DNA from 3 places in the Streptomyces sp. NPDC092296 genome. Region 1 is predicted to be linked to each of the others. Evidence: riboswitches for the same ligand, from Rfam matches in the RefSeq annotation. Region 1 holds a riboswitch; each other region holds the start of a gene.
What was found. Region 1 has a riboswitch for cyclic di-AMP ahead of ACIQGZ_RS04980 (transglycosylase family protein). Riboswitches for the same ligand answer to the same signal wherever they lie in the genome.
Positions count from the first base shown of each region.

Region 2: it holds a riboswitch for cyclic di-AMP, as region 1 does, so the genes downstream of both, ACIQGZ_RS00100 (M23 family metallopeptidase) here and ACIQGZ_RS04980 (transglycosylase family protein) in region 1, are expected to answer to the same signal.
Region 3: it holds a riboswitch for cyclic di-AMP, as region 1 does, so the genes downstream of both, ACIQGZ_RS28945 (C40 family peptidase) here and ACIQGZ_RS04980 (transglycosylase family protein) in region 1, are expected to answer to the same signal.

Region 1 is NZ_JBIVRB010000001.1:1,065,487-1,075,539, reverse strand. Features, by position in the region: gene eno (phosphopyruvate hydratase) at 1-1,192, opposite strand, end outside; gene ACIQGZ_RS04980 (transglycosylase family protein) at 1,398-2,357, opposite strand; cyclic di-AMP (ydaO/yuaA leader) riboswitch at 2,360-2,525, opposite strand; gene ACIQGZ_RS04975 (cytochrome P450) at 2,683-3,939, opposite strand; gene ACIQGZ_RS04970 (SDR family oxidoreductase) at 4,094-4,897, shown strand; gene ACIQGZ_RS04965 (MazG family protein) at 5,498-6,556, opposite strand; gene ACIQGZ_RS04960 (DUF6479 family protein) at 6,619-6,933, opposite strand; gene ACIQGZ_RS04955 (SurA N-terminal domain-containing protein) at 7,017-7,685, opposite strand; gene ACIQGZ_RS04950 (serine/threonine-protein kinase) at 8,088-9,878, opposite strand; gene ACIQGZ_RS04945 (hypothetical protein) at 9,875-10,053, opposite strand, start outside.
Region 2 is NZ_JBIVRB010000001.1:15,754-25,806, reverse strand. Features, by position in the region: gene ACIQGZ_RS00120 (cation transporter) at 1-332, opposite strand, end outside; gene ACIQGZ_RS00115 (ArsR/SmtB family transcription factor) at 335-667, opposite strand; gene ACIQGZ_RS00110 (VOC family protein) at 907-1,254, shown strand; gene ACIQGZ_RS00105 (MFS transporter) at 1,390-2,955, shown strand; cyclic di-AMP (ydaO/yuaA leader) riboswitch at 3,141-3,359, shown strand; gene ACIQGZ_RS00100 (M23 family metallopeptidase) at 3,372-4,322, shown strand; gene ACIQGZ_RS00095 (hypothetical protein) at 4,425-4,727, opposite strand; gene ACIQGZ_RS00090 (DinB family protein) at 4,935-5,513, shown strand; gene ACIQGZ_RS00085 (hypothetical protein) at 5,555-6,430, opposite strand; gene ACIQGZ_RS00080 (STAS domain-containing protein) at 6,655-6,984, shown strand; gene ACIQGZ_RS00075 (TetR/AcrR family transcriptional regulator) at 7,021-7,635, opposite strand; gene ACIQGZ_RS00070 (DNA-binding protein) at 7,724-8,761, shown strand; gene ACIQGZ_RS00065 (MBL fold metallo-hydrolase) at 8,792-9,514, opposite strand; gene ACIQGZ_RS00060 (helix-turn-helix domain-containing protein) at 9,619-10,053, opposite strand, start outside.
Region 3 is NZ_JBIVRB010000025.1:6,479-16,531, forward strand. Features, by position in the region: gene ACIQGZ_RS28925 (6-phosphofructokinase) at 209-1,234, shown strand; gene ACIQGZ_RS28930 (cytochrome c oxidase assembly protein) at 1,488-2,477, shown strand; gene ACIQGZ_RS28935 (SSI family serine proteinase inhibitor) at 2,631-3,044, shown strand; gene ACIQGZ_RS28940 (DUF1707 domain-containing protein) at 3,175-3,837, opposite strand; cyclic di-AMP (ydaO/yuaA leader) riboswitch at 4,415-4,637, shown strand; gene ACIQGZ_RS28945 (C40 family peptidase) at 4,640-5,227, shown strand; gene ACIQGZ_RS28950 (8-amino-7-oxononanoate synthase) at 5,295-6,512, opposite strand; gene ACIQGZ_RS28955 (DEAD/DEAH box helicase) at 6,647-9,151, shown strand; gene ACIQGZ_RS28960 (hypothetical protein) at 9,256-10,047, opposite strand.

The DNA of each region.
Region 1 (10,053 bases):
TGGCGACGCGCTCGGAGCGGGCCGGGGCGCCGGTCTTGATCTGGCCGCAGTTGGTGGCGACGGCGAGGTCCGCGATGGTGACGTCCTCGGTCTCGCCGGAGCGGTGCGACATCATGCAGCGGTAGCCGTTGCGCTGGGCCAGCTCCACCGCGTCCAGCGTCTCGGTGAGCGAGCCGATCTGGTTGACCTTCACCAGCAGCGCGTTGGCGGTGCCGGACTCGATGCCGCGGCCCAGGCGCTCCGGGTTGGTGACGAAGAGGTCGTCGCCGACGATCTGGACCTTGTCGCCGAGCTTCTCGGTGAGGGTCTTCCAGCCGTCCCAGTCCTCCTCGTTCAGCGGGTCCTCGATGGAGACCAGCGGGTAGGAGGCGACCAGCTCGGCGTAGTACTCGGTCAGCTCGACGGCGGAGAGCGCCTTGCCCTCGAACTGGTAGGCGCCGTCCTTGTAGAACTCGGAGGCGGCGACGTCCAGCGCCAGGGCGACGTCCTTGCCGGGGGTGTAGCCGGCCTTCTTGATCGCCTCGACGATGAGGTCCAGCGCCTCGCGGTTGGAGTCGAGGTTGGGGGCGAAGCCGCCCTCGTCGCCCAGGCCGGTGGAGAGCCCGCGCTCCTTCAGCACGCCCTTGAGGGTGTGGTAGACCTCCACGCCCCAGCGGACGGCCTCGGAGAAGGACTCCGCGCCGATCGGGGCGATCATGAACTCCTGGATGTCCACGTTGGAGTCGGCGTGCGAGCCGCCGTTCAGGATGTTCATCATCGGGACCGGCAGCACATGCGCGTTCGGACCACCGACGTAGCGGAACAGCGGCAGGTCGGACGCCTCGGAGGCGGCGTGCGCCACGGCGAGCGAGACGCCCAGGATGGCGTTGGCGCCGAGCGAGGACTTGTCCGGGGTGGCGTCCAGGTCGAGCATCGCCTGGTCGATCAGCCGCTGCTCGGTGGCGTCGTAGCCGACCAGCTCCGGGCCGATCTGCTCGATGACGGCGAGGACGGCCTTCTCCACGCCCTTGCCGCCGTAGCGGGACTTGTCGCCGTCGCGCAGCTCCAGCGCCTCGAAGGCGCCGGTGGAGGCGCCGGAGGGCACCGCCGCGCGGCCGGTGCTGCCGTCGTCGAGGCCGACCTCGACCTCGACCGTGGGGTTGCCTCGCGAGTCGAGGATCTCCCGGGCTACGACGACATCAATGGACGGCACGAGGCATCTCCTTATGGCGGATATGAAGTCGTTACGACCAGAGCCTAACCGCACCGGCCGTCACGACCACCGCTACCCGGGCCCTGTCTCGCCGGTCGAACACTTCTACCCATCGGTAGCGCGGTGCCCGGCACCGCACCCGGCGGCCGGTCCCGGGAGGTCGGGAGCGGCCGCCGGCGGGGCGTCAGCAGCGGTGCGCAGCCGGTCAGCCGAGGGTCAGCACCTGGCCCGGCAGGATCAGGTCGGGGTCGGCGCCGACGGTGGAGCGGTTCTCCTGGTAGAGGTGCTGCCAGCCGCCGTCCAGGTGGTGGGCCTCGACGATGGCGGAGAGGTTGTCGCCCGGTACGACCGTGTACCGGCCGCCGGCCGGGGCGGGGGCCGCGTGCCGGGGGGTGGACTTCTTCGCCGGGGTGGCGGCCGTCTCGGCGGCGGGCGCGGCGGCGTGCTTGGCGGTGCTCCCGGCCGGCTTCGCGGTGCCCTTGGCCGGGGTCGCGGCGGTCGCGGCCTGCTGCTCGGCCGCGGCGAGGTGCTGCTGGTAGACGTCCTTGTGGCTGGTCCAGTGCCAGGAGTCGTCCTCCTGGTACCAGTAGACGCCGTCCTCAGCGTCCCAGCCGGCCGTGCCGTCGAAGGTCGGCAGGTGCTCGGTCTGGGTCGGGGCGGTGTCCTTGGCGGCGGTGGAGTCGGCCGCACCCAGGTCGTCCCGGGCGCTGCCGCGCGAGGCGGCGTCCGTGGTGGCGGAGGAGACCGGGCTGCCGCCGGTGTCCACGCTCGCGGCGGGGCCGCCCGCCGTCAGCCCGGCCTGCACCGAGCACACCGGCCAGGCGCCGGGGCCCTGACCGTCCAGCACCTTCTCCGCTATGGCGATCTGCTGGCCCTTGGTCGCCAGGTCCGGCCGGTCGGCGTACGCGGAGCCGCCGTAGGCCGCCCAGGTGCTCTGGGTGAACTGGAGGCCGCCGTAGAAGCCGTTGCCGGTGTTGATCGCCCAGTCGCCGCCGCTCTCGCACTGGGCGACCTTGTCCCAGGTGGCGGTGGAGGCGGCGGAGGCGGCGCCCGCCGTCAGCAGCGGGAGCGCGATGCCCGCGCCGGTGACACCGGCGACGGCGACGAACTTCTTGGTCTGGCTGGGGCGGATGCGGCGATGGCGGCCGTTGCCGGGAAGCAGCATGAGGGGTCCCTCTCCGACGCCTACGAGGTGAGCTGTCGGGTTCGGACCGGGAGGTGGCCCGGCCGCGCGGAGGCGGCTTCACCCCGAGCCGCGCACCGGTTGGGCGCACGGCGGCTTACCTGGTTCCCCCGCTCCTGTCCTCAAGGTCGGTCTCGGTGGCCCGGAGCACGGTGGACAGGACTCGGCGTCCCACGCTCCGGGGCCCGCGTCAGCGGATGGACGGGAGCCTAGACAGTTCGTCTGATGGATAACAACCCGACATCACGAACATCACACAAAGGCAAACCCATCGTCGCGGCGTGCCTACTGTCGGTCGGTCATCCGCTCACTCCGCCACCGGGGTGAAGCCCACCGGCAACTCCCGCAGGCCGCGCATGATCAGACCGCCGCGCCACCGCAGGTCGGCCGGATCGGCGGCGAGCCGCAGATCGGGGAGGCGGGTGAGCAGCGCGGTCAGCGCCGCCTGCGCCTCCAACCGGGCGAGCGGCGCGCCCAGGCAGTAGTGGATGCCGTGGCCGAAGCCCAGGTGCGGATTGTCGCGGCGGGCCAGGTCGAGGGTGTCCGGCCCGTCGAACCGCTCCGGGTCGCGGTCGGCGGCGGCCAGCACCACCAGCACTGGATCGCCCGCCGGGACGGCCGTGCCGCCGATGGTCAGCTCCGCGGTGGCGAACCGCCAGGTGGCCAGCTCCACCGGGCCGTCGTACCGGAGCAGCTCCTCCACCGCGCCGGCCAGCAGCCCGGTCTCGCCCCGGCCCAGCGACTCCTGGAGCAGCGCCCGCTGACCGGGGTTGCGCAGCAGGGCGTACGTGCCGTTGCCGATCAGGTTGACGGTGGTCTCGAAGCCGGCGAAGAGCAGGATGAAGGCCATCGCGGCGGCTTCGTTCTCGGTCAGGTGCTCGCCGTGGTCGCCGGCCCGGATCAGCCCGGAGATCAGGTCCTCGCCGGGCTGCGGCTCGGCGGTCAGCTCCGCGCGCTTGCGGTGGATCAGCTCGGCCAGGTACGTCCGCATCCGCTTGACCGCGCGGGCGACACCGCCGCGCGGGCCGCCGCCGTGGCGGATCATCATCCCGGCCCAGTCGCGGAAGTCGTCCTGGTCCTCCGGCGGCACGCCCAGCAGGTCGCAGATGGCGTAGATCGGCAGCGGGAAGGCGAACTCATGGATCAGGTCGGCGCTGCCCCGGGCCGCGAAGGAGTCCAGCAGCCGGTCGGTGAGCTGCCGCACCCGGGGCTCGAACTCCGCGACCCGGCGCGGGGTGAACGCCTTGGAGACCAGCCGGCGCAGCCGGGTGTGGTCGGGCGGGTCGATGTTCAGCAGGTGCGTCATCAGGTCGGCGCTGCGCTCCCCGGGGATGCCGACCCGGCCGGAGCGGTGCGCCTGCTCGCTGTGGTGCACCGGGTTCTTGGACAGCCTGGGGTCGGCCAGCGCCTGCCGGGCGTCGGCGTACCGCGTCACCAGCCACGCGTCCACACCGCTCGGCAGGGTGGTGCGGTGCACCGGTGCGTGCTCGCGCAGCCAGGCGTACGCCGGGTACGGATCGGCGGCGAACTCGAAGGTGAACAGGTCAGGGGCGTGCGCAGGCATCCCCCGACGTTAGCCTGCGGGTCCGACAGTGGCGCGAAGCAGGTCACCTGGCGGACATGCCCTGTTGCGGTGGGTGCTGCGGAGCCTACGATCCCCCGCAGCGTGATTCAGCGGCCCGCCGCGGGGCGGATGCGGCCGCAGGGAGGAGCAGTCCATGCAGGTGCGCGGTGCGGTGGTGGTCATCACCGGGGCGGCGGGCGGGATCGGCGCGGCGCTCGCGCGGCGATTCGCGGCGGAGGGCGCGGCCGGGCTGCTCCTCGCGGACCTGGACGTCGGCGGCGCCGAGGACCTGGCCGGGGAGCTGGACCGGCACGGCTGCCGCGCGGTCGGCGTGGGCAGCGACGTGTCGCGGGAGAGCGACGTACGGACCCTGGTGGACATCGCCGAGGAGCACCTCGGGCCGATCGACCTGTTCTGTAGCAACGCCGGAGTGGGGACGGCGCAGGGCATCGAGGCGGCGGACGCGCTCTGGCAGGGCTGCTGGGACGTCAACGTCATGGCCCACGTCTACGCGGCGCGGGCCGTGCTGCCGGGGATGCTCGCGCGGGGGCGGGGGCGGCTGCTCAACACCGCTTCGGCGGCGGGGCTGCTGACCATGCCCGGGGATGCGCCGTACAGCGTCACCAAGCATGCGGCGGTGGCGTTCGCGGAGTGGCTGGCGGTGACGTACGGGTCGCGGGGGATCGGGGTCAGCGTGCTGTGTCCGCAGGGGGTGCGGACGGCGATGTCCGCGTATCCCGGCGTCGAGGATGTGCTGACCGCTTTCGGGGCGATGCTGGAGCCGGCCGAGGTGGCGGAGGCGGTGGTCGCGGGGCTGGCGGACGAGCGGTTCCTGATCCTGCCGCACCCCGAGGTGGCCCGGTACGAGCAGGGGCGGGCCGCGGACCGGGACGCCTGGCTGACCGGCATGCGGGACACCGTCGCCGCCCTCCCCGCCCTGCCGGAACCGGCTGCCTGAACCCCGGCCACGGGTCACCACCAGGAGCGCGAGGAACTGCGCGACCAGCCACCCGCTGACACCAGCGCTTGAACAGGCGACCAACCACGCACCACCAGGGGCGCGGGGAACTGCGCGACCAGCCACCCACTGACGCCAGCGCTTGAACGGACGGCCAACCGTGCACCATCCGGGGTGCATGGGAACGGTGCGTTCGGCGTGCTGCACTGGTGAGGGTTGCTCGCGCAGTTCCTCGCGCGCCTGGAGTGAACCCCGGCCGGGAAGGCACCCCCGCCGGGGAGCGGGGAACGGTGCGTTCAGGGCACTACGAACGCGGGGGTTGCTCGCGCAGTTCCTCGCGCCCCTGGAGTGAACCCCGGCCGGGAAGGCAACCCCGCCGGGGAGCGGGGAACGGTGCGTTCAGGGCACTACGAACGCGGGGGTTGCTCGCGCAGTTCCTCGCGCCCCTGGAGTGAACCCCGGCCGGGAAGGCACCCCCGCCGGGGAGCGGGGAACGGTGCGTTCAGGGCACCACGGACGCGGGGGTTGCTCGCGCAGTTCCTCGCGCCCCTGGAGTGGACCGTGGCCGGGAAGGCACCCGCCGGGGGCCAGGGGTGGTGGTCAGGGGTGCTGTTCGGCGGTGCGGATGGCGGTGCGGTAGTGGCGGGCGGCGGTGCGGAGGGCGGTTTCGGGGTCGAGGCCGGCGTGGGAGGCGGCGGCGGCGAGGCCGAGCAGGGCTTGGCCGAGGGTGTCCTCGGTGAGCGGGGTCGGGACGGCAGCCGGGGTGCCCGCCGGGACGTCCAGGGCGGCCTTGCGGGCGCGGGAGGCGAGCTTGGCGGCCAGCGCCAGGGCGGGCTGGGCCAGCGGGACGCCGTCCACGGCGGACTCCCGCTGCTTCTCGGCCGCCTTGAGCCGGTCCCAGTCGGCCTCGACCTGGGCCGGGGTGTCGGCGTCCGCGTCACCGAAGACATGCGGATGCCGGTACATCAGCTTCTCCACCAGCCCGGCCGCGACATCGTCGATGGAGAACGGCTCCTCCGGGTCCTCCTCCGCGATCCGGGCGTGGAAGAAGACCTGGAACAGCACGTCGCCCAGCTCCTCGCGCAGGCTCTCCCGGTCCCCCTCCTCGATCGCCTCGACCAGCTCGAACGCCTCCTCGACCAGGTACTTCACCAGCGAGGCGGAGGTCTGCTCGGCGTCCCAGGGGCAGCCGCCGGGTGAGCGCAGGCGGTCCATCACGGCCACCAGGTCCAGCAGCCGGGCGCCGGGCAGGTCGTAGGAGCCGGGCAGCAGTTCGATGACCGGGGCCGGGTCGAGACCGCCCTCGACGGCCAGCCGGGCCAGTGCGTCGGTCAGGCCCGGGTCGCCGTCCACGCCGCCGATCCAGACCACCGTACGGCCGGGCGCGGCGGCCTCGGCCAGGCTGCGGGCCAGGGCCGGTACGGTCTCGGCGGTGTGCGGCTCGACCGTGACCCCGGCCTGTCGTACGGGGGGAAGCTGCGGGTGCCCGGGGTCGCCGGTCAGCACCAGGTCGGCGCCGCGCAGGGTCTCCCAGGCGGGCCAGGAGAGCAGCCCGGGGGCCACCCGGTGGGTGGTGGTGAGCAGCACCAGGCGGCCGGGCTCCGGCTGCGGCTGGGGCTGCGGGGACTGCTGGGCCTGGGACGGGGTCTGCTCACTGATCGGTGCCACGCCAAGAACCTACCGCCCGCGCGGGGAAGCGCGGCAGGCCGTCGCGGCGGCGGTCAGTTCGGCGGGCCGTCCGACTGCCGGGGCCGGTGGGCGCCGTGGTCGCGGTCGCGGTCGTGCTCGTGGTCATGCTCGTGGTCGTGGTCGGGTGCGTCGGTCCGGCCCTCGGCCTGCCGCTGCTCATGCTGCCCACGCGTCTCCCAGGACTCGCTGCCCGGCCGGTGCGTGACCGGCGGCGGCGGCTCCTCCCGCTTGCGGCGGTCGCCGGCGATGAAGGCGGCGATCAGGGCAACAACGATCAGCACACCGATCACGACGATCACGATGACGACCGGCGTCACGTTGCTGACGACTACTGCTTCCATCGACATGGCCGACGCCTACCCGGGGCCGGGCCGTGCACACCGGGGCGGTCCAGCCCCGGCGCGTACGGCCCGGCGGGTGCGGCGGCCGGTCAGGAGGAGACGGTGTCCTGCTTGACCGGGCTGTGCAGCCACGCCTCGGCGCCGTCCCCGAAGCTGATCTCCTTCGGGTCCCAGGTGCCGTAGCGCGGGTTGAGCTCCACCTTGAGCTTGCCTGCGGTGTCGGCCAGCGTCTTGCGCAGCGCCTCGGTGCCCTGCTCGGTGTTGGGGTCGACTCCGGAGGCGGCGGCCAGCTTCTGCATGCCGATCATCCGCCGGTAGAAGTCGTCGACGCCGTCCGGGCCGATGCCCTTCTGCTGGATCAGGGCCTGCTTCAGCCCCTCCTCGCCGCCCAGCTGGGCGGCGTCGGCGGCGTGGGCCTGCTGGATCTCGGAGTCGCTGACGGTGAGGCCGTGCTCGCGCAGCGACTGGGCGACCAGGTCCGCGAGGACCATCTCGCGGACGGTGTTGCGGGCCAGGCCGCCGTTCTCCGGCTGGGCGGCGCCCTTGCTGGCGTCGGCGACGGCGTCGCGGAACGACGTCACCCGCGCCTGCACGGCGGAGGTGGTGATCCGGTGATCGCCGACCACGGCGGCCGCACCCGGGTGCGGGGCGGCGCCGCAGGCGCTGAGCACCACGGTGGCGAGCAGCACCCCGGCGGCGGCGGTGGCCCGCCGCCGTCGGGGAGCTGCGGGGCGGTCGGGGACGGAGGTGCGGATCACGGAGCCTCCCGGCGGTGGCGTGCTGTGTGTCCTGCCGCGCAGGGGCTGCGCGGTGTGCTGCGGTACGTCCTGTGCGAATGCTGCCGGGAGGCAGGATAGGGACGTCAAGGGCCTGGCAGCCATGCATTCACCTGATCGCGGCGGGTTAATTCATGTAGCGGGGGCGACAATTATGTCGATAAGACGAAAAGAAGGCGCTCCCACTTGACCCCCACTTGGTCCCGTCCCCTGGCGACACCCGGACACGCAGGGTAGCGTCGGAGGGCGTCCGGGTGACCGTACGTGACACCCGACTCTGCGGAGCCCGGGTCCGTGGCAGGCGTTGGGCTGCGGACCCTACCCGGCCCGCCGCCGCAGGCGAACCCCCCGCGCCCGGCGGCGGGCCCCTTCAGCCGGGCCGCCTCACCACGGCCGGGGCTGCGCGGCGTACGGATTGCCCGGCACCGGCCCCGGCACCGGCCCCGGCAGCGACCCCGGCAGCGACCCCGACCCCGGCGGGACGGCCGGCCAGGACCCGCCGCGCGGATCGTGGCGCGGCGCCGGGTCGGGGCCCCGGTCGCGGCGCAGCCAGTCAAGGTCCTGCCGCAGCCGTACCACGTCCGGGTGGTGCGTACCGAGACCGCGCTCCTTGTCCAGCAGCAGCCGCAGCAGCGTGTCCCGGGCGCCCTCGGTGTCACCGTCGGCCGCGAGCAGCCGCCCGATCCGCTCGCGCAGCTCGCAGGCCCGGTCCCAGTCGGCGGCCAGGGCCGCCGCCCCCGCCGGCCCGGGGTCGGCGCCGCGCTCCAGCCGGGCCTGGTACAGCGGCAGCAGCGCCCGGTACTCGGCCAGCGCGGCGGCCCCCTCCCCCAGCTCCTCCAGGCAGCCCGCGGCCTGCCTGCGGCACTCCAGCGCCTCCGCGTCCGCCGGGCCGCGCTCGGCGGCGGCCACCCCGGCCAGCAGCCGCCATTCGGGCAGCGCCGTGCGGTAGCGGCGCTCCACCAGCAGCGTGCGGGCGTACAACCGGCGCAGGGTGAGCACCAGGGGGGCGTGCTCGCCGTGCTGCGCGCCTGCGGCGGGCAGCACCTGGGCGGCCAGGTCGATGACCTCACTGAGTCGGCCCGCGTCCAGCAGTTCGGGCACCCGCAGGCAGACGGCCGCCAGGTCCGGGGCGCCGACCGGCTGCGGCGGGACGGCGGCCGACACCGGCGCGACAGCGGGCGGGTACGGCGCAGACAGGTGCGGCCCGGCGTGCGCCCCGGCGGTACGCGCCCCCGGCTGCGGGGCGAACGGATGGCGGTACGGCCTGGCCGGGTCGGGCAGCGCCCCGTACGGCCGCAGCGCGGCCGCCGGGTCGGATGAGGCGGCGGGCAGCAGCGGCAGCAGCAGCCGGTACACCTCCTGGGCGTCGGCGGGCCGGTCCCGGGGCTGCTTGGCCAGCAGGCGCAGCACCAGCGTCTCCAGCTCGGCGGGCACCTCCGGCCGCAGCTCGCGCAGCGGCACCGGCGGGTCGTCGGCGTGCCGCCGCAGCACCCCGAGCGCGGTGGGGGCGTGGAACGGCGCCTCGCCGGACAGCATCTCGTGCAGCATGCAGCCCAGCGCGTACAGGTCGCTGCGCGGGTCCACGGTGCTGGAGAGCGCCTGTTCGGGCGCCATGTAGGGCGGGCTGCCGATCATGCCGCCGGTGCGGGTGATCCTGGTCGCGTCCGGTTCGAGCACGGCGGCGATGCCCAGGTCGAGCACCACCACCCGGCCGTCGTCCCGCACCATCACATTGCTGGGCTTGAGGTCCCGGTGCACCACCGGTACGGCGTGCACGGCGGCCAGGGCGGCGCAGATCTGGGCGGCCACCGCGGCGGCGCCCGCGACCGGCAGCGGGCCCTCCTCGGCGATCAGGTCCGCCAGGCTCAGCCCGGGGACGCGCTGCATCACCCGGTAGAGGTCGTCGCCGTCCTCCCCGGCGTCGTACACGGTGACCAGCCCCGGGTGGTCGAAGCCCGCCGTCACCCGGCACTCGCGGCGGAAGCGGCGGCGCAGCTCGGTGCGGGCGGTCTCGGAGCCGCCGGCCGTGAGGGCGAGGTCGGTACGGAGCAGTTTGACCGCGACCCGGCGGTCGAGCTGCTGGTCGTACGCCGACCAGACCTGGCCCATGCCGCCGTGGCCGATCTTCTCCGCGAGCCGGTACCGGCCGCCGACCAGCCGCTCGCGAGCGGTCACCGGCCGCCGTCCCGCCAGGCGTCGGGGTTGCCGCCGTCGGCGGCCTGGCGGCGCAGCAGCTCGCCCAGCTGACGCAGCTCGGCGCGGGCGGCGTCCTCGGGGGCGGGCGCGGGCGCGGCGTACCCGGGCTGGGGCTGCGGCTGGTAGAGGGTGGGCGTGTACGACGTGGGCGGCG
Region 2 (10,053 bases), 1.0 Mb from region 1:
GCGCGGGCGGCGTCGACGGCGACGTACGCGGCGAGCGCGAGGAAGGAGACGGCGATGATCCGCAGGGTGGTCTTCTCCCGCGCTTCGCGGACCGTGTGCTCGCGGGCGGAGAACTGCCAGGCGACCGCAGCGGCGGAGGAGACCTCGATGGCCGAGTCGAGGCCGAAGCCGATCAGGGCCGTGGAGGAGGCGGTCGTCCCGGCGGTGACGGCGACGATCGCCTCGATGACGTTGTAGGCGATGGTCACGGCGACCAGCAGCCGTATCCGGCGGGTGAGCGCGTCCCGCCGGGCCGGGCCGGGGCCGAGGGATATGGACATCTCCGCGGACATGGTCAGCAGCACTTCGTCTCGGCGTCCGGGCAGGTGCGGTCGGTCTCGACGGCGACCACGGCGGCGCGCAGGTCATCGAGCGCGTGGCCGAGGCGTTCGTCAGCGAGCTCGTAGCGGGTACGCCGGCCGTCGGGGACGGTGACGACCAGCCCGCAGTCACGCAGGCACGCGAGGTGGTTCGACAGCCGGGTGCGGGAGATCCCGAGGGCGTCGGCGAGGTCGGCCGGGTAGGCGGGTGCGTCGCGCAGGGCGAGCAGGATGCGGCAGCGGATCGGGTCGGCGAGCGCGCGGCCGAACCGGGCCAGCACTTCGATGTCGGAGGCAACAGTCAGCACGGCACGACAGTACACGTACTCCTGAATTCAGGGAACCATGGATAACCACCGCGTCGGCTCGCCCTCCACGTCTTCGCCGCCCTCGCCGGGTTCACCTGCGAACCCATCGTCGGCGGCAACGAGGGCCTGGCCGCCGCCCGGGAGCGCGGCCGGGTCGGCGGGCACCCGGGCTCGCCGGCGAGGTGGGCCAATACCGGCCAGGCCCGATGTCCGGGAGTGGCGGCAGTAGGTTGGGGCGCGTGCTGGGGCGAATCGAGGAACTGGTGATCGACTGCGCCGAGCCGGCCGTGCTGGTGCGGTTCTGGGCGGCGGTGCTCGGCGGGAGTCCGGTGGACCGGGGGCCCGACTGGTCGTACGTGGACCCGCCGGACGGGCAGCCGAGGATCGCCTTCCAGCGGGTGCCGGAGCCCAGGGGGGACCGGAAGAACCGGCTGCACCTGGACATCGGCGTGGCCGACATCGACCGGGTCCGCGAGCAGCTGCTCGCGGCCGGCGCGCGGGCGGTCGGCGGGGTGCGGACGGACGAGCAGGGGGCCTTCCAGGTGATGTCGGACCCGGAGGGAAACGAGTTCTGCCTGGTGCGTTAGGCCCCCCGGCGGGGGCCCGCCGGGGCGTGGTGTCGCTCCGGCACGGCCGGGGCAGACGCCCTCCGCAGCTGTGCGGGCCACAGCGGCGGCCACCGGCGCGGCCGGTGGCCGGGGGCCGATCGCGGAGGGCCGGGCATGAGTTCCACGGCAGGCAGGGACACCGGGGCGGGTGCGTCGGAGGACGGGCCGCCGGCCGGGGGCGGCGGTGGCGGCGGGCGCGGTGGCGGCGTGCAGACCGGCACCATCCGTACCAAGGTCCCCGCCCGGCTGGACCGGCTGCCGTGGTCCGGCTGGCACTGGCGGATCATCATCGGCCTGGGCACCGTCTGGATTCTGGACGGGCTGGAAGTCACCATCGTCGGCAATATCGCCGGCCGACTCTCCGAGTCCGGCAGCGGCCTGGCCGTCAGTGCCGCCCAGGTCTCCGGGCTGGCCGCCGCGCTGTACGTGGCGGGGGCGTGCAGCGGGGCGCTCTTCTTCGGGTGGCTGACCGACCGCTACGGCCGCAAGAAGCTGTTCATGCTGACCCTCTGCCTCTATCTGGCGGCGACCGCGCTGACCGCCGTCTCCTGGACGGCCTGGTTCTTCTTCCTCTGCCGCTTCTTCACCGGCTTCGGGATCGGCGGCGAGTACGCGGCGATCAACTCCGCCATCGACGAGCTGATCCCGAGCCGCCACCGGGGCCGGATCGACATCGTGATCAACGGCAGCTTCTGGATCGGCGCGGGCGCCGGCGCGCTGATCTCGGTGCCGCTGCTGAACACCTCGCTGCTGGCCGTGAACGTCGGCTGGCGGGTCGCCTTCGCCCTGGGCGTGGTGCTCGGGCTGGTGATCCTGCTGGTGCGGCGCCATGTGCCGGAGAGCCCGCGCTGGCTGTTCATCCACGGCCGCGACCGGGAGGCGGAGGAGGTGGTCGCGGAGGCCGAGCGGATCGTCGAGGCGGAGACGCACCAGGCGCTGGCGGAACCGGACGAGTCGATCACCATCCGGCAGCGCCGCAGCATCGGCTTCATCACCATCGCACACACCGTGATCAAGCTCTACCCGGGCCGCACCGTGCTCGGCCTTGCGCTCTTCATCGGCCAGGCGTTCCTCTACAACGCGGTGACCTTCGGGTATGCCACCATCCTGAACACCTTCTTCGACGTGCCCAACGGCCACACCGGCTACTACTTCGTGATCATCTGCGTCGGCAACTTCCTGGGGCCGCTGCTGCTCGGCGGATTCTTCGACTCGGTGGGCCGCAAACCGATGATCTCCGGCACGTACATCCTCTCCGGGGTGCTGCTGCTGGGCACCGCGCTGCTGTTCCAGCACGGCGTGCTCTCCGCGCTCACCATGACGTTCTGCTGGACGGTGGTGCTGTTCTTCGCGTCGGCGGGGGCCAGCTCGGCGTACCTCACGGTGAGTGAGGTCTTCCCGATGGAGACCCGGGCGATGGCCATCGCGTTCTTCTACGCGGTCGGCACGGCGGTCGGCGGTATCTCCGGGCCGCTGCTCTTCGCCGACCTGGTGAGCACCGGAAAGCCGACCGACACCGCAGTGGCCTTCGCCATCGGCGCGGCGCTGATGATCGCGGCCGGGGTGGTGGAGCTGTTCCTGGGCGTGAAGGCGGAGCGGCGCGGACTGGAGAGCATCGCGATGCCGCTCACGGCGGAGGACCCGGCGGCGTCCGGAGCCGCCGCACCGGGCCGAACCTGACGTACGGTGACCGGCTCCTGACCCTGGGGAGGGGAGCGGTGCCGCGCTTCCCATCAACCGCGACAAATCACCCCTTCCGTCGTTCATGTGACCGTCTGCATTTCCCAAGTGGCTTGGAATTGCGGCGGCCTGGGATTAACGTTTGATAACGCAGCGCGGTCGCAAACGCCGTACCACGACGGCACCGTGCGCCAACGCCTAATCCTGGAGGCGCCGTTACGGCGGCGTCCGGGAGCCGGGGAACCACCGTTCCTTGGGGTGAATCGGCGGCGGCGGACCTGTTCGCACCCTGACGGAGCGTTACCAGACGCTCGCCCGGGTACGGCCGCAGGCCCCCGCAGCCGTAGGAGACCTTCCTGCTCCGAACCCGTCAGCTAACCCGGTAGGCGTGAGGGAAGGAAAGGAGTGCGCCTGCCGTGGCGTCGACGTACCGTTCCGAGGGCATGCCCTCGACCCTGCCGCTCACCACACTCTCCGGGGCGACCGGGCCGACCGGGCCGACCGGGCAGCCCTGGCCCGAGATCCCCGCGCAGGCCGACGGCTTCGGCGGCGAGCCGGACCGCGGCCGCCACCGGATGCCCAGGCAGCGCAGCGGCGGCATCGGCTCCTCCGCGGTGATAGGCGTCGCCGCGATGGCCGCCACCCTGGGGACGACCGGCTTCACCTCGTACGCCGCCACCGCCACCGCCGAGCAGGCCGACGACGCGCGGAGCACGGCGTTCGCCGAGGCCACCGACCCCGGCGTGGCCCTGGCCGCCCGTATCCAGGCGCAGGCCGACAGCCAGCGCACCGCCGCCGAGGAGACCGCCCGGGTGCAGGCCGCCCGCGAGGCCGAGGCCAAGCGCGCCGTCCAGGAGCAGGCCGCCCGCGAGGCCGCCGCCAAGGAGGCCGCCGCCCAGCGGGCCGAGGAGGCCCGGCAGCAGAAGGCGGCGGCGGAGCGCGCCGCCCGCGAGGCCGAGCGCGCGCTCCTCGGTGACCTGGTGCTGCCGGTCTCCGGATACACCCTCACGGCGGGCTTCGGGCAGGCCGGCTCCTACTGGTCCCACCTGCACACCGGCCTGGACTTCGCCGTCCCGACCGGCACCGCCGTCAAGGCGCTGGGCGCGGGCACGGTCACCTCGGCGGGCTGGTCCGGCGCCTACGGGTACCGGGTCATCGAGCGGCTGCACGACGGCACCGAGATCTGGTACTGCCACCTGTCCTCGATCGGCCAGGGGTCCGGCGCGGTGCGGGCCGGCGACGTCATCGCCCGGTCCGGCGCCACCGGCAATGTCACCGGGCCGCATCTGCACCTGGAGGTCCGGCCGGGCGGCGGCGCGCCGATCGACCCCAAGCTGTGGCTCCAGTCGCACGACCTCACCCCCTGAGCCGGCAGCGGTTCCGAAGCTCCGGCAGCCCCCGGCCGCCGACGGCCCCGGCGATCATCCCCCCGACGCCGGGGCCGTCGGCCTGCCCATCGGACGGCCCGGTCAGCCGCGCCGGTCCGCCACCACGTAGGAGGCCAGCGCCATCGCGCCGGACACCGCGAAGACCGAGGGCCAGGCGCCCACCTTCTTGGCCAGCGGGTGCGAACCGGCGAACGCCGCCGCATAGAGGCCGGTGAGCGCCGCCGCGCCCGCCGTACCGGTCTGCCGCTGCCACTGCCGGGCCGCCACCGCCCCCGCCGCGGCCAGCGCGACCCCGCCCAGCGGCCGCTTCCTGGTCCACCGCGCCACGCCGTAGCCGCCGACCAGCCCGGCCGCCGCCACCGCCGCCGTCGGAATCCTCGCCATCGTGCGCCTCCCTGTCCGCGCTCACGCGCCGTGCGACATCTGCTTCCGCACCGACCCTAGAACGTCCGCTCCGGGCCCCGCGCCCACCGGCCGGAGCCGTCTCGAATCCCGTTCCGCTCCCCGTTCCGCTCGCGGACCTATTGCGGACCGATCCTGACCGCATTGCCTCCTATGGTGATCCCAACGGACAGCGGAAAGGACCAACGCATGACCAGCGACCAGACCCCCGGCACCCAGACCCCCGGCACCCAGACCCCGCCCGCCCCGGCCGGGGAGCGCGACGAGCTGCTCCGGATGCTGGCGGAGCAGCGGAACACCCTGCTGGTCACCGTCCGGGGGATCGGTGACGCGGAGGCGGCGCGCCGCACCACCGTGAGCGAGCTGACCCTTGGCGGCCTGCTGCGCCATGTCGCCCACTGCGAGCGGGCCTGGATGCATGTGATGACGCGCCAGGACGGCAGCCTGCCCGACGGGATGCTGAACGGGGACCAACACCGCATGGCGGAGGACCAGACCCTGGCCGGTCTGATCGACGACTACGCGGCGGCGGCCCGGGAGACCGAGGCGGCCGTCGCGACGCTGCCCGACCTGGACCAGCAGATCCCGCTCCCCGAGTTCCCGTGGAGCCCGCCGGAGCGGCAGTACTGGTCCGCTCGCCGCATCCTGCTGCACCTGCTCCGGGAGACGGCGCACCACTGCGGGCACGCCGACCTGATCCGGGAGGCGCTGGACGGGGCCAACACCACCCGGCAGCTGGGCGAGGACAGGGCCAAGCAGAGCGCCTGACCCCGGTCCGGGCCGCCGCGCCCGGCCGGGTCGGGCCCGGCTCAGGCCCGGTCGGCGGCGGTCAGGTACCCGTCCAGCTCGGCCTGGCCCGGCTCGGGGGCCAGGTCGGCGTAGTCGGCGCGGAGCAGCGCGGGCAGCCCCGGCACCGTCCACTCGCCCAGCAGCCGCACCGCCTCGTCCGCGACCAGCTCCCCGTAGCGCTCCACGTCATGGCCGAGCTCCGGCGGCAGGCTCTGCCCGGCGGCGACCAGGGCGGAGAGCGAGCGGTACACCCGCTCCAGCAGCCGGTTGCCGAGCAGCAGCCGGGCGTTCTCGGTGGACATGCCGAGGGTGATCAGCCGGGTGCGGTCCCAGGCCTGCGGGCGGCCGTGCTCCTCCTCGGCCACCACCAGCTGCGGCAGCCCGGCCCAGGCCGCCGCCCGGCCGTCCTCGCCGCGCTGCCGGAAGGCGTCCAGCCAGGCCCGTACGGCGCCCGCGTCGGTGGTGTCCACGCCGTCGGCGTGCAGCAGCATCGCATACAGCCGGGGCCAGGTCAGCCGGCCCGGCAGCCGCATGACCAGCGGGAACCCGGCACCGAGCGCTTCCAGTTCCTCGCGCAGCCGGGCGTGCCGCTTGGCGTTGAGGCGCTTGGCGGCCCGCTGGTGGTCGAGGACGGCGGCCAGCGCGTCCAGGTACGCCTGGTGTCCGTCGCCCTCCGCGTCGGCGGTCAGCGGCAGCAGCTCGTACAGCAGCTGGTCCAGCTCCTTGGCGGACACCTCCGGCCAGCCGTCGCGCAGTCGGCAGCCGGTCAGCTCCAGCAGGGTGAGCACGATGCGCAGCGGCCGCTCGGCCACCTCGCGCCCGTCCGTGGCGCACCAGGTGAGCAGGTCGTCGGTGCGGGTGCGCGGGATGAGTTCGAGAGCCTGTGCGTCGTCCATCCCCGTACCGTAGTCCGGTCCCCGGAGCCGTGCCGCCGCCGCGCGAGTGCCGCACCGGCCGTGTGCTTTTCGGCACGGGATGTTCACGCGCCGGGCGGCCCACACCGCTGGCGGGAACCCGGGCGGCGATGGCACGGTGGATCGGTACAGGCCCTCGTCGGGGGCCCGACCCGGGTCCGTGCCGCGTGCCGCCGGGCCTTCGACCCGCGAAGGGGCCGGTGCACGTGCGTCAGACCCTCACCGCCACGCTCGACCACCGGGCCGGATGCACGGTGCTCACCCTGGTCGGGGAGATCGACCACGACACCCGGCCGCTGTTGGACGGCCTGCTGGACGGCCTGCCGGCCCGGCTGCCGCAGGCGGGCGGGCCGCTGCGGGTGGATCTGCGCGGGGTGCCGTTCATGGACTCCGCCGGGCTGCACTTCCTGGTCGAGCTGCGCCGCAGGCAGACGGTGGGCGGCGGTGCGGCGCCGGTGCTGCTGGGGGTGCAGGAGCAGCCCGCCGGCGTACTGCGGCTGATCGGGCTGGACGGCCTGCTGGGCGTCGCCGCCTGAGGCCCGCCCGGTTGCCTGGTCACTGGTCGGCCGGGGTCAGGGGGTCGCGCGGGCGGCGGCCAGGGCGATCCGGGCCGCCCGGTCGGCGGCGGCCTCGTCGAGCGGTTCGCCGGTGATCAGCAGCTGGAAGTAGACGGGGGCGGCGAGCGTCCGGACCACCTCGGCGGGGTCGGTGCCGCCCGGGAGCTCGCCCCGCTCGACGGCGCGGACGATCACCGGCGCGGCCCGCCGGACGCGGTCCTCGAAGATGTGCCGCCGGGCCTCGGCGACCTCCGGCAGGCGGATCGCGTCGGAGAGCATCACCGAGAGCACGGCCCGGCCGGACGGGCTGGTGGCCCAGCCGATGAGTCCCCGGGCGAGCAGCCGGAGGTCGGTCTCCACCGCACCGGTGTCGGGGATCGGGATGTCCGCCGCGATGTGCTCGGTCAGTGCGGCGACCACCAGGGTCTCGCGGTCCTGCCAGCGCCGGTAGACGGTGGTCTTGTGGACCCCGGCCCGCTGGGCGACGTTGTCGACGGTCAGCGCGGCGTACCCCGTCTCGGCCAGCTCGGTGAGCGTCGCGGCGAGGACGGCGGCCCGTACCTTCGGGCCGCGCCCCACCGGCCGGGAGGCTGCGGAGGCGGCTGCGCGGGTCGGGCGGTCGGACTGCATTGCAACTCCTGGTTGCGTTGGATCGGGTGGCGTGGCACGCTCAGAATATTGCAACTCCCAGTTGCAATACCATTCGAGGGGGTCAGCCATGCCCGCGCTCTACCGGTACACCGCACCCGTCCGGAAGAAGGCCGCCACCGGACCGGTCGCCGCCGTCTACGCCCAGATGTCCGCCGACTTCCTGCTCGGCGACGGGCCGCTGATGGCCCTGTCGCCCGCCCCGGACCTGCTCACCGCCGCCTGGGCGCTGCTGCGCGAGGCGCAGGTGGCCGGAGACGCCTCCCGGGCGGGCCGGGAACTGGTCGCCGCCGTCGTCTCCAGCGGCAACGAGTGCCCCTTCTGCGTGGACGCGCACACCCTGCTGGTGCACGCCACCGGCGCCCACGCCTCCGCCGAGACCGTACGCAGCGGCGGCACCCCGGCCGACCCCGGGCACGCCGCGCTGGTCGCCTGGGCCACCGGCACCGCCACCGCCGCCACGGCCGCCACCGCCGCCACGGGGTCGGCCGCGCCGCCGTTCCCGGCCGCCGAGGCGCCCGAGTACCTGGGCACCGTACTGGTCACCCACTTCATCAACCGGATGGTCTCCTCGCTGCTGACCGAGGAACTGCTGCCCGGCGGCCTCCAGGGCTCGGCGCTGGTCCGCCGGGTGGCCGGGCGGGTGGCCGGCGGCAACGCCCGGCGCCGCTCGCGCCCCGGCGAGAGCCTGCCGCTGCTGGCCGGCCTCCCGGCCGCCCCGCCCCCGTCCTGGGCCGGGGACTCCCCGGTCGGCCCGGCCTTCGCCGCACTGCGGGCGGTCGCGGCCACCGGCGGCGACCTGCTCACCGACCCGGCCCGTACGGCGGTGCTCGACACGGTCGCCCGCTGGGACGGCGGGCCGCAGCCCATGGCGTCCGGCTGGCTGGACGCCCCGCTCGCCGCGCTGCCCGCCGCCGACCGACCGGCGGCCCGGCTCGCCCTGCTGGCCGCCCTCGCCCCGTACCGGGTCACCGATGCCGACATCGCCGCTTGGCGCACCCCCCACCACCGGCCCGACGCCGAACTGGTCCGGCTGCTCGCCTTCGGCGCCATGGCCGCCGTCGAACGCGTCGCCACCTGGGTCGGCGTCAGGCAGCCGACCCCGTGACGTCCGGCCCCCCGGCTGCGGGCCCCGGGCTCAGAGCCAGTCCTGCTCGGGGGTGGCCGCGCGGAGGACCGGGCCCGCGCCCCGGAGGATCGGGTCGCCGTGCGGGACGCACAGGGTGTCCGGCTCCAGCGCGGCCAGCCGTCGGAAGGAGGCGATGGCCGCAGCGCGGTCCACGTTGATCGGGCCGAGGATCGCGCGGTGCTCGGCGGTGGCGATGAGGTCGCCCGGGAACAGCACGCCCCCGCCGGTCGGGAGGTGCAGCGCGATGCCGCCGGGGGTGTGGCCGGGCACATGCAGGACGTGGACGGGCTCGCCCCAGCCGTCCAGGGTGTCGCCGTCGTGCAGCTCCACATCCACCGTGAGGTGCCGGAGCGGTGGGGTGTCCGCGTCCGCGAAGCCCGCCATGACCTGCTGGTGCAGGGCGCGCTCCGCCGGGGTGTACACCGGCTCGGGCTCCGGGGCGGCGGCGCTGATCACCGGTGCGTCCAGCGCCCCGGCCAGCACCCGGGCGCCGGTGGCCGCCACCAGGTCGGCGGCCGAGCCCATGTGGTCCAGGTGCGAGTGGGTCAGCACGATCTGCCGCAGTTGCTGCGGCCGGCCGCCGAGCCGCGCCAGCGCGGCCAGGATCGCCGGGGCCGAACCCGGGAAGCCGGTGTCGACCACCGCGAAGCCGTCCGGCAGCCGTACGAGGTGCACATGCCCGACCGGCAGCGGCAACTGGTGGACGGTCGGGGTGATCCGCAGCAGTTCCATACGTCGACGCTACGGCCTGCCGACGCCCCGCCAACCGCTTTGCGCCGCCCGCGAATTCAGCGCAGCGGAGAATCCCGCACCACCCCCGGCCGGGTGCGGCGCGGTCAGATCCAGCCGCGCTCCCGGGCCGCCATGCCGGCCTGGAAGCGGGTGCCGGCGCCCAGCTCCCGCATCAGGGTCTGGAGGCGGCGCTGGGTGGTCCGGGCGCTCCAGCCGAGCGAGCGGGCGATCGACTCGTCGGTGAGCCCGGCGGCCAGCAGCGGCAGCAGTTTGCGGTGGTCGGCGTCGGGCTCGCTGCTCTCCTGGACGGTGCCGATCGCCGCCTGGAGCGGCACCGCCCGCGCCCACTCGGCCTCGAAGAGGGCGTTCAGGGCCTGGAGCAGCGTCGACGGGTGGATCACATAGGCGGCGTCCAGCACCCGGTCACCGAAGCTGATCGGTATGATCGCCATCCGGTCGTCCGAGATGATCATCTTCATCGGGAGCGCGGGCCGGACCCGGGCCTCCTCGCCGTCCTGGACGCTGACCAGGATCTCGTT
Region 3 (10,053 bases), on a different contig from region 1:
GTGCGGGGGTGCCGACGGCGCCGCCTCCGCGGCTGCCCCCGTCTGGCCGGACGCTGGGGCCGGTATGATCGGATGACTCGATCCGACCGTTCCGTCACTTCGCGGCAACCTCCTCGCCAGACCGGCGCCGGAGCGGCCCGCTACGCTGGCGGGATTCGTTCCAATGTGGTGGTCCGGCCGTCCGGTTCTGCTCGGGAGTTGCAAAGCGATGCGTATTGGTGTGCTGACCAGCGGCGGTGACTGCCCTGGTCTGAACGCCGTGATCCGTTCCGTGGTCCACCGCGGAGTGGTCGACCACGGCGACGAGATCATCGGGTTCGAGGACGGCTGGCGGGGACTGCTGGAGGGCGCCTACCGCCCGCTCACCCTGGACTCGGTGAGCGGCATCCTGGCCCAGGGCGGCACGATCCTCGGTTCGACCCGGGTGCAGCCGAGCCACCTGCGCAACGGCGTGGCCAAGGCGAAGCAGTACTGCGAGGACCTCGGCCTGGACGGAATCATCCCGATCGGCGGCGAGGGCACCCTCAAGGCCGCCCGGCTGCTGAGCGACGGCGGGCTGCCGATCGTCGGCGTGCCCAAGACCATCGACAACGACATCGCCTGCACCGACGTCACCTTCGGCTTCGACACCGCCGTCTCGGTGGCCACCGAGGCGCTGGACCGGCTGAAGACCACCGCCGAGTCGCACCAGCGGGTGATGGTGGTGGAGCTCATGGGCCGCCACACCGGCTGGATCGCGCTGCACGCCGGCATGGCGGCGGGCGCGCACGCCATCGTGGTGCCCGAGCGGCCGTTCAACATCGAGAAGGTCACCCAGGTCGTCCGCGAGCGCTTCAACCGGGGCAAGAAGTTCGCCATCGTGGTCTGCGCGGAGGGCGCCAAGCCCGAGCCCGACACCATGCACTGGGAGGCGGGCACCACCGACATCTACGGCCACGAGCGGTTCACCGGGGTCGCCACCCAGCTCTCCCGCGAGCTGGAGCACCGCCTCGGCAAGGAGGCCAAGCCGGTCATCCTGGGCCACGTCCAGCGCGGCGGCACCCCGACCGCGTACGACAGGGTGCTCGCCACCCGGTTCGGCTGGCACGCCGTGGAGGCGGTGCACAAGGGCGCGTTCGGTCACATCACCGCACTCCAGGGCACCGACATCAACCTGGTCCCGCTGGCCGACGCGGTCGCCGACCTGAAGACGGTCCCGGCCGAGCGCTACGCCGAGGCCGAGACGGTCATCTGAGGCACCGCCGCACACCGTCCGCGACACGGTCCGCGACACCGTACGGGCCCCGGCGGGCCGCCCCCACGGGGTGGTCCGCCGGGGCCCGTCGCCGTCCGCCGCACCGCCCAGGGGGGCGGCTGCGGACGGCGGCCGGGGCGGCTCTAGTCTGGTGGGACGAAAGTCGGACGAAGCGGACCCGGCGGGTGCGCGCTTCGCCACCAGGGCTAGCTAGGGAAAGCGGGTTCCGCCCATGGGCGACGGCATGGCTGGAATGCACCACCACGGGGGGGTGCTGAAACCGTATTCGCTGTCGAGCGCCCTCGCCTGGTCGCCGGACTGGGTCTTCCTGCTCGGCTGCGTGGCGCTGCTGCTGCTCTACGGGGCGGGAGCGGTGCGGCTGTGGCGGCGCGGCGACCGCTGGCCGGCGGGCCGGGTGATCGCCTGGGTGGCGGGGCTGGCCACCGTGGTGCTGACCACCTGCACCGGCGTGAACGACTACGGGATGGTGCTGTTCAGCGCCCATATGCTCCAGCACATGGTGCTGAGCATGCTCTCACCGATCCTGCTGCTGCTCGGCGCCCCGATCACCCTGACGCTGCGGGCGCTGCACCCGGCCGGCAAGGGGCGCCGGGGGGTGCGGGAGCTGGTGGTGGCGCTGCTGCACAGCCGGTACGTACGGGTGATCTCGCACCCGGCGTTCACCATCCCGCTCTTCGTCGCCAGCCTGTACGGGCTCTACTTCACCCCGCTGTTCGACACCCTGATGAGCAGCCGCACGGGGCACATCGCGATGATGGTGCACTTCCTGGCGGTCGGTCTGGTCTTCTTCTGGCCGATCATGGGCGTGGACCCGGGGCCGCACCGGCCGGGCTATGTGATGCGCATCCTGGAGCTGTTCATGGGGATGCCGTTCCACGCCTTCTTCGGCGTGGCGGTGATGATGGCGAGCAATCTGCTGGTCGACACGTTCGCGCACCCGCCGGCCGGGCTGGGCGTCAACACGCTCGACGACCAGAAGATCGCCGGCGGCATCACCTGGGCGTTCGGCGAGATCCCGACCGCGCTGGTGCTGATCGCGCTGGTCTTCCAGTGGGCGAACTCCGAGGAGCGGCAGGCGCGGCGGCGCGACCGGGCGGCGGAGCGGGACGGCGACGCCGAGCTGGTCGCGTACAACGCCTATCTGGCGTCGCTGGAGGCGCGGTCCCAGGGCGGTGCGCCGCGCGCTGCCGCTGCGGCGGTGCAGCCGGTCGACGGACCGTAGCGGCGTCGGGTTCGGGACGGCGGCCGCCCGCGGCGCGCCCACGGTCGGGTGACCGGGCGCGCGGCGGGCGGCCGTCTGCGGTAGGTGTGGCTGCGAGACCTGTCCTGTGCCCCACCTCGCCCCCGTACCGTCCCGTTCCCGGAGGAACCCGCCATGCCCTGGAGCCGTGCCCTGCCCGCCGCCGCCCTGGCCGCAGCCGCCGCCCTGGTGGCCGTCCCGGCCCCGGGCGCCGCGGCCGACTCCCCCGGCCCGGCCGGCTCCCGGCTGGTGCTGACCCTGCACAGCGGCGAGAACGCCGCCGGGCGGGTGCTGGGCTCGGTCTCGCTGGAGTGCGCCCCGGACGGCGGCTCGCACCCCCGCCCCGGCGACGCGTGCGCCGCGCTGCGGGCCGCGCACGGCGATCCGGCGGCGGTGCGGGCCCAGCGGGGGGTGATGTGCCCGATGCTGTATGCCCCGGTCACCGGCCGCGTCGTCGGCAGCTGGGACGGCCACCCGGTGGAGTTCATCCGCACCTACGCCAACCGCTGCGTGGCCGGCGGCGAATCCGGCGGCGTCTTCCAGTTCTGACCCGGGCCCGTCCGCACGGGGCGCGGGTAGCTGCCGCGAACAGTCCCGCACCCCCGTGGCGGGCTGGGCGCGCAGTCCCCCGCGCCCCTGGCCGGCGCCCGGCCGGGCATCTGCCGCCCCGGGGCGGATCTCAGTGGTGGAAGGGGGCGTCGGACTCCCGGACGACGCGGAGGTGGCCGAGGACACTGCGGCCGGTGATCCGGATGACGGGGCCGTCCGCCCGGCCGGGGTGGTCGCCGGGGGTGGACCGCTTGCCGAGGAGCGCCGTGCCGGTGTCGTACACCTGGGCGTCGTCCGGCACCACCATCTCGACCTTGCCGCAGAAGGACCCCGCCTCGATCACCACCTCGCGCCGGGTGAAGACGGCATGGCTCAGGTCCAGGACCAGCGCGCCGAAGCGTGCCCGGAAGGCGCTCAGCGGCGGCACCGGCCACTGGCCGCCCCGGCGCAGCTTGCTGAGCACCACGACCACCGGCTCGCCGTCCCCCGGGGCCACGGGCGCGGTCGGGCGGCCGTCGGTCTCGGCGGGGAGGTCGCGGGTGAGCGGTGCCAGCTCGGCCAACGTACGGGCGCTGTAGGCGGCCTCCAGGCGCTCCGCGTGCTCCTCGGGGGTCAGCCGGCCCTGGGCGAGGGCGTCGGCCAGCCGGGCGGCCGTACGGTCGCGGTCGTGGTCGGCCGCGCGCAGGTCGGCGGCGGGCAGATCGGCGGCGGGCAGATCGGCGGCGGGCAGGTCGGCGGCGCTCGGATCGATGGCGGCGTCGGACCAGGGGCGGGTGGGCTTGGAAGCGGTCACCGGGCACTCCTGCTGCTGCTCTGCATGGAGAAACACGATATATCGCGTCTTGACACCGGTCAACACGCCCATCGCCACGGCAGCGGGTGCGAACGGCTGCGAAGGGGCGCGCGGTGAGCCGGTCGCGCCGGGCGGCTGACCGTCCCTCACCCCCTGGCCAGCGCATCCTCCCCTGACAACGCGTCCGCCGCCGATGCGTAGCGGGGCAGTTCCACCGAGCGACCCGGACGGGTGAGCGGACCACCCGTCCGGGCGCAGCGACGGCGTGTCGCCCGCGTGCCGTAGCCCGCTCCCCCGAATGCAGGAACGAACGCTCGTCGAACACTCCGCCGAGCGCCCCGTGAGCCCCCGTCGTGCCCCCGGTGACGCAGGTGTATTTCCGCAGGTGAAAGGAGAGTTGGGAATTGCGTACCAGGGTTCTGAGGGGTTGAAACCTGATCTGCCGAACAAGGCTTCAGCGGCCCCCGTCGGGCGGGTGACAAGAGTCACAAATAGCCGTCTCAAGATGAAGACGGGTCAGAAATCTGCCAATACTGGCGGCCGAACGCGACAAGTCCCCGTCACCGAGGCGGGGCGGTCCGGGCGGACGCCAAATCCCGCCACCGACCCGGATGCCAGGCGCGAGCTGTTTGCGGCGGGAGCGGGAGACCCAGGTACGGCGGGGTGCGTGAGCCCGGTCGCGGCAGTGCCGCGGCAAAGGTTCATCAGTGCCCCTTGGGGTGAAGCCACTTCGGTGGCCGGGCAGCTTTCGGTGCCCGAATCCGACAGGTCATCTTTCGCAGGCGGTTCCGGAAGGACTCGCATGTCTGCGACGTCTCGCACCCATGCCGGCAGGGCTGCCCAGCTCGCCGCCGACGCTGCCCCCGCAGCGCCGGTCGGCGCCGAGGAGGACGGTAGTACCCCCTCCCACCAGGGCGGTCGTCCGGGCTGGCAGCGTGGCCGGCTGATCAACCGGGTCGGCGCCACCGCCGTCCTGACGGCCGCCGCGATGGCCGGGGTCGGGCTGGCGCCCGGCTTCGCCACCCCGGCGGAGGCCGCGACGCTCTCGGCGAAGGCGCTGAGGATCGCCGCGACCAAGAAGGGGGCGCCGTATGTGTACGGCGCCGCCGGGCCGACCCGGTTCGACTGCTCGGGTCTGGTGATGTGGTCGTACCGGAAGGCGGGCAAGAAACTGCCGCGCACCGCACAGGCGCAGTACAACAAGGCGCACCACATCAAGAAGAGCAGCCTCAGGACCGGCGACCTGGTCTTCTTCCACCACGGCTCCAGCGTCTACCACGTCGGCATCTACGCCGGGAAGGGCAAGATCTGGCATGCCCCGCACAGCGGTGCGCGGGTGCGGCTGGAGAAGATCTGGGACAAGAGCGTCTGGTACGGCCGTATCGGCTGACCGGTAAATCCGGTAATCAATCCCGCCCGGCCGCCCTTCGGCGGAAGCGGTCGGGCGGGATTGCCGGTTATCCGAACGCATTCTCCGGAGCCGTCCGGGAAAGCACCTCGACGGCCCGGGTGAGCTGTGCGTCGGTCAGATCGGCGCGGGCGGTCAGCCGCAGCCGGGACTGGCCGTCGGGTACGGACGGCGGGCGGAAGCAGCCGACCCCGACCCCGGCCGCCCGGCAGTCGGCGGCCCAGGCGACGGCCTCCTCCGGGGAGGGGGCGCGTACCGAGACCACCGCCGCGTCCGGTCGGCCGGCCCGCAGCCCGGCGGCGGTGAGGCGGTCGGCCAGCAGCCGCGCGACCTCGCGGGCGCGGGCGGCGCGCTGCGGCTCCTCGCGCAGCAGCCGCAGCGCGCCGAGGGCCGCTCCGGCGGCGGCGGGGGCGAGCCCGGTGTCGAAGATGAAGGTGCGGGCGGTCTCGGTGAGGTGCCGGATGACCCGGCGCGGGCCGAGCACCGCCCCGCCCTGGGAGCCCAGCGACTTGGAGAGGGTGACGGTGACCACGGTGTCCGGCGCCCCCGCCAGGCCGCTGCCGGCCGCCGCGCCCGCCCCGCCGGGGCCGAGGACGCCCAGCCCGTGCGCGTCGTCGACCAGCAGCGCCGCGCCGTACTCCCGGCAGGCGGCGGAGAGGTCGGCCAGCGGTGCGGCGTCGCCGTCGACCGAGAAGAGGGAGTCGGTGACGACCAGCGCCGGGCCGCCGCCGTGCCCGGCCAGCGCGGCGCGCACCGCGCCGGGGTCGCGGTGCGGCACCGGGCGGACCTGGGCCCGGGAGAGCCGGCAGCCGTCGATCAGCGAGGCGTGGTTGTAGGCGTCGGAGACGACCAGCGTGCCCGGGGCGGTGAGCGCGGTGAGCGCGGCGAGGTTGGCCGCGTAGCCGGAGGAGAGGACCAGGGCCGCCTCGGTGCCGCAGAAGGCGGCCAGCTCCGCCTCCAGCTCGGTGTGCAGCTCGGTGGTGCCGGTGACCAGCCGGGAGCCGGTGGCGCCGCCGCCCCAGCGCAGCGCCGCGTCGGCGGCGGCGCGGGTCACCCGGGGGTGGCGGACCAGGCCGAGGTAGTCGTTGCTCGCCAGGTCCAGTACGGGGTCGTCGCTGGCCCGGCTGCGCAGCGTCCGGGTCAGTCCGGCGCGGGCGCGCTGCTCCGCCCGGGTGTCCAGCCAGTCGAAGACGGCGGCCGGGTCGGGGTGGGCGGGGCCGGCCGGGTGGGTCGGCGGGGCCTGGTCGGCGGCGGTGGGGTGGGCCATGCCGGGCACTCTGGCACGGCCCGGCGCGGGGCGGCAACGCGCCGCCGGTCACCCGGGCGGCCGGTGTCGCACCGGGTGGGGCCGCCGAGTGCCGAGCTTTGCCGGGTACCGGGCCGACCAGGCAGTATGGGGCAGTGACCCTCATCGACGAGCTGCCCGGCAGCGCAGATCCTGACACCCTGTTCGAAGTCTTCGCCGGCTGGGCCGCGGAGCGGGGGATCACGCTCTACCCCCACCAGGAGGAGGCGCTGATCGAGATCGTCTCCGGGGCGAACGTCATCCTCAACACGCCGACCGGCTCCGGGAAGAGCCTGGTGGCGGCGGGGGCGCACTTCACCGCGCTGGCGCGCCGGGAGCGGACCTTCTACACCGCGCCGATCAAGGCGCTGGTGTCGGAGAAGTTCTTCGAGCTGGTGAAGATGTTCGGCACCGCCAACGTCGGCATGATGACCGGCGACGCCAGCGTCAACCCGACGGCGCCGGTGATCTGCTGCACCGCCGAGGTGCTGGCCAGCATCGCGCTGCGGGACGGCGAGCGGGCGGACATCAGCCAGGTGGTGATGGACGAGTTCCACTTCTACGCCGAGCCGGAGCGGGGCGTGGCCTGGCAGGTGCCGCTGATCGAGCTGCCGCAGGCCCAGTTCCTGCTGATGTCGGCGACGCTGGGCGACGTCCGCCGCTTCGAGGCGGATCTGCGGCGCCGCACCGGGCGGCCGACCACGGTGGTGAAGTCGGTGGAGCGGCCGGTGCCGCTGTTCTACGAGTACCGCCGCACCACCATGCACGACACGCTGGAGGAGCTGCTGACCACCGGGCAGGCGCCGGTGTACGTGGTGCACTTCACCCAGGCGGCGGCGGTGGAGCGGGCGCAGTCGCTGATGAGCATCAACATGTGCAGCAAGGCGGAGAAGGACGCCATCGCCACCCTGATCGGCAACTTCCGGTTCACCACCAAGTTCGGCCGCAATCTGTCGCGTTTCGTCCGGCACGGCATCGGGGTGCACCACGCCGGGATGCTGCCCAAGTACCGGCGGCTGGTGGAGCGGCTGGCGCAGGCGGGCCTGCTGAAGGTGATCTGCGGTACGGACACCCTGGGCGTCGGCGTCAACGTACCGATCCGCACCGTGCTGTTCACCGCGCTCAGCAAGTACGACGGGCAGCGAGTGCGGCTGCTGCGCGCCCGGGAGTTCCACCAGATCGCCGGGCGGGCCGGCCGGGCCGGCTTCGACACCGTCGGCCAGGTGGTGGCGCAGGCGCCCGAGCATGTGGTGGAGAACGAGAAGGCGCTGGCCAAGGCGGGTGACGACCCGAAGAAGCGCCGCAAGGTGGTCCGCAAGAAGGCCCCCGACGGGTTCGTCAACTGGGGCGAGGAGACCTTCGAGCGGCTGATCGCCGCCGAGCCGGAGCCGCTGGTCTCCCGGTTCCGGGTGACCCACGCGATGCTGCTGTCGGTGATCAGCCGGCCGGGCAACGCCTTCGAGGCGATGCGGCGGCTGCTCACCGACAACGACGAGGAGCGCCCCGCGCAGCGGCGGCACATCCGCACCGCCATCGCCATCTACCGCTCGCTGCTGGACGCGGGCGTGGTGGAGCGGCTGCCCGAGCCCGACGCGGAGGGCCGGATCGTCCGGCTGACCATGGAGCTCCAGGAGAACTTCGCGCTCAACCAGCCGCTCTCCACCTTCGCGCTGGCCGCCTTCGAGCTGCTGGACCCGGCGTCCCCGACGTTCGCGCTGGATGTGATGTCGGTGGTGGAGTCCACGCTGGACGACCCGCGGCAGATCCTGGCCTCGCAGGAGAACAAGGCGCGCGGCGAGGCCGTGGCCCAGATGAAGGCGGACGGGGTCGAGTACGAGGAGCGGATGGAGCGGCTCCAGGAGATCAGCTACCCCAAGCCGCTGGAGGAGCTGCTCCAGCACGCGTACGACGTCTACCGCCGCGCCCACCCGTGGATCGGTGACCACCCGCTGCGGCCCAAGTCGGTCGCCCGCGACCTGTACGAGCGGGCGATGACCTTCGCGGACTACGTGGGCCACTACGAGCTGGCGCGCGGCGAGGGGCTGGTGCTGCGCTATCTGGCGGGCGCGTACAAGGCGCTGGAGCAGACCGTGCCGGAGGACGTGAAGACCGACGACCTCAAGGACCTGATCGCCTGGCTGGGCGAGCTGGTGCGGCAGGTCGACTCCAGCCTGCTGGACGAGTGGGAGCAGCTGGCCAACCCGGTGGGCGAGGACGGCGCGCCCGTGGCGTTCGAGGAGCGGACCGCGCCGGTGACGGCCAATGCGCGGGCGTTCCGGGTGCTGGTGCGCAATGAGCTGTTCCGGCGGGTGGAGCTGGCGGCGCTGGAGCGGTACGGCGACCTGGGGGCGCTGGACGGCGAGTTCGGCTGGGACGCGGACCGGTGGGCGGACGCGATGGACGGCTACTGGGAGGAGCACGACGACCTGGGGACGGGGCCGGACGCGCGGGGGCCCAAGCTGCTGCTGATCGAGGAGGAGCGGGGGCTGTGGCGGCTGCGGCAGATCTTCGACGACCCGGCGGGTGACCACGACTGGGGGATCAGCGCCGAGGTCGACCTGGCCGCCTCCGACGAGGCGGGGCACGCCGTGGTCCGGGTGACCGGGGTGGACCGGCTCTGAGCCGGGGCGGGGGCGGGGTTCCTCGCGCCCCCGGGGGCTGTGCCGGGGTCGATCCGCTACGCGGGGGATCGACCCGGCCGGTCCCCCGGCGGTGCGGGCGGGGGTCAGAGCCAGACGAACTGGCTGCCCGCGGCGTGGGCGACGGTGCGGGTGGCCTGGGCCAGCTGCTCCTGGTCGACGGCGGTGGGCTGGTGGCCGTCGCGGAAGGCGGAGCTGGTGACGGTGACGTAGCTGCGCACCGCCGCGACCCGGCTGAAGCGCGCGTTGGCGGGCGGCATCACCGGCGGCGGGGTCTCGTCCTCGTCGGTGGCGGTGGTCTCCGGGAGGACGAAGGCGACGTCCGAGGCGTTGCCGGTGAGCACTTCGGCGGCCTCGCGGGCGCTGGTGTCGTCCTTGAAGCGCAGCACCGTGACGGTGGTGAAGACCTCGCCGTCCGTCCGGGTGTAGGTGGCCCCGATGTAGCCCGCGCAGCCGATCTTCCGCACCCGGGAGGCGCTGCGGCCCGTCACGACCTTGGCGCAGTCGGTGCCCTGCTGGGCGGCGGAGCGCGCGGCCTTGGCGGTCCCCACGCCCAGGGTGTCCTTCGCCGGGAAGTACTGCTCGACGGCGAAGCCGTCCGGCGCGGCGGAACCGGTCGGCGCGGCGGCGGCGCCGGCCGTCGGACGGGTGCCGGCCGCGTCCTGGGAGTCACCGAAGCCGCCGAGCAGGCTCTCGCCGCTGCGGTCCATCCAGAGCACCACCGCGAGGCTCCCCACCAGCAGGAAGGAGACCGCCGCCCACAGCCGGGGCGAACCCCGGCGCCGAGACCGGGCGTGCCCCCGGGGGCCGCCCTCCCCGGCGGAACCGGCCTGGGCTGGATCACGGTGCGGGGCGGTGCCCTCCCCCTGCTGTGTCATGGCACC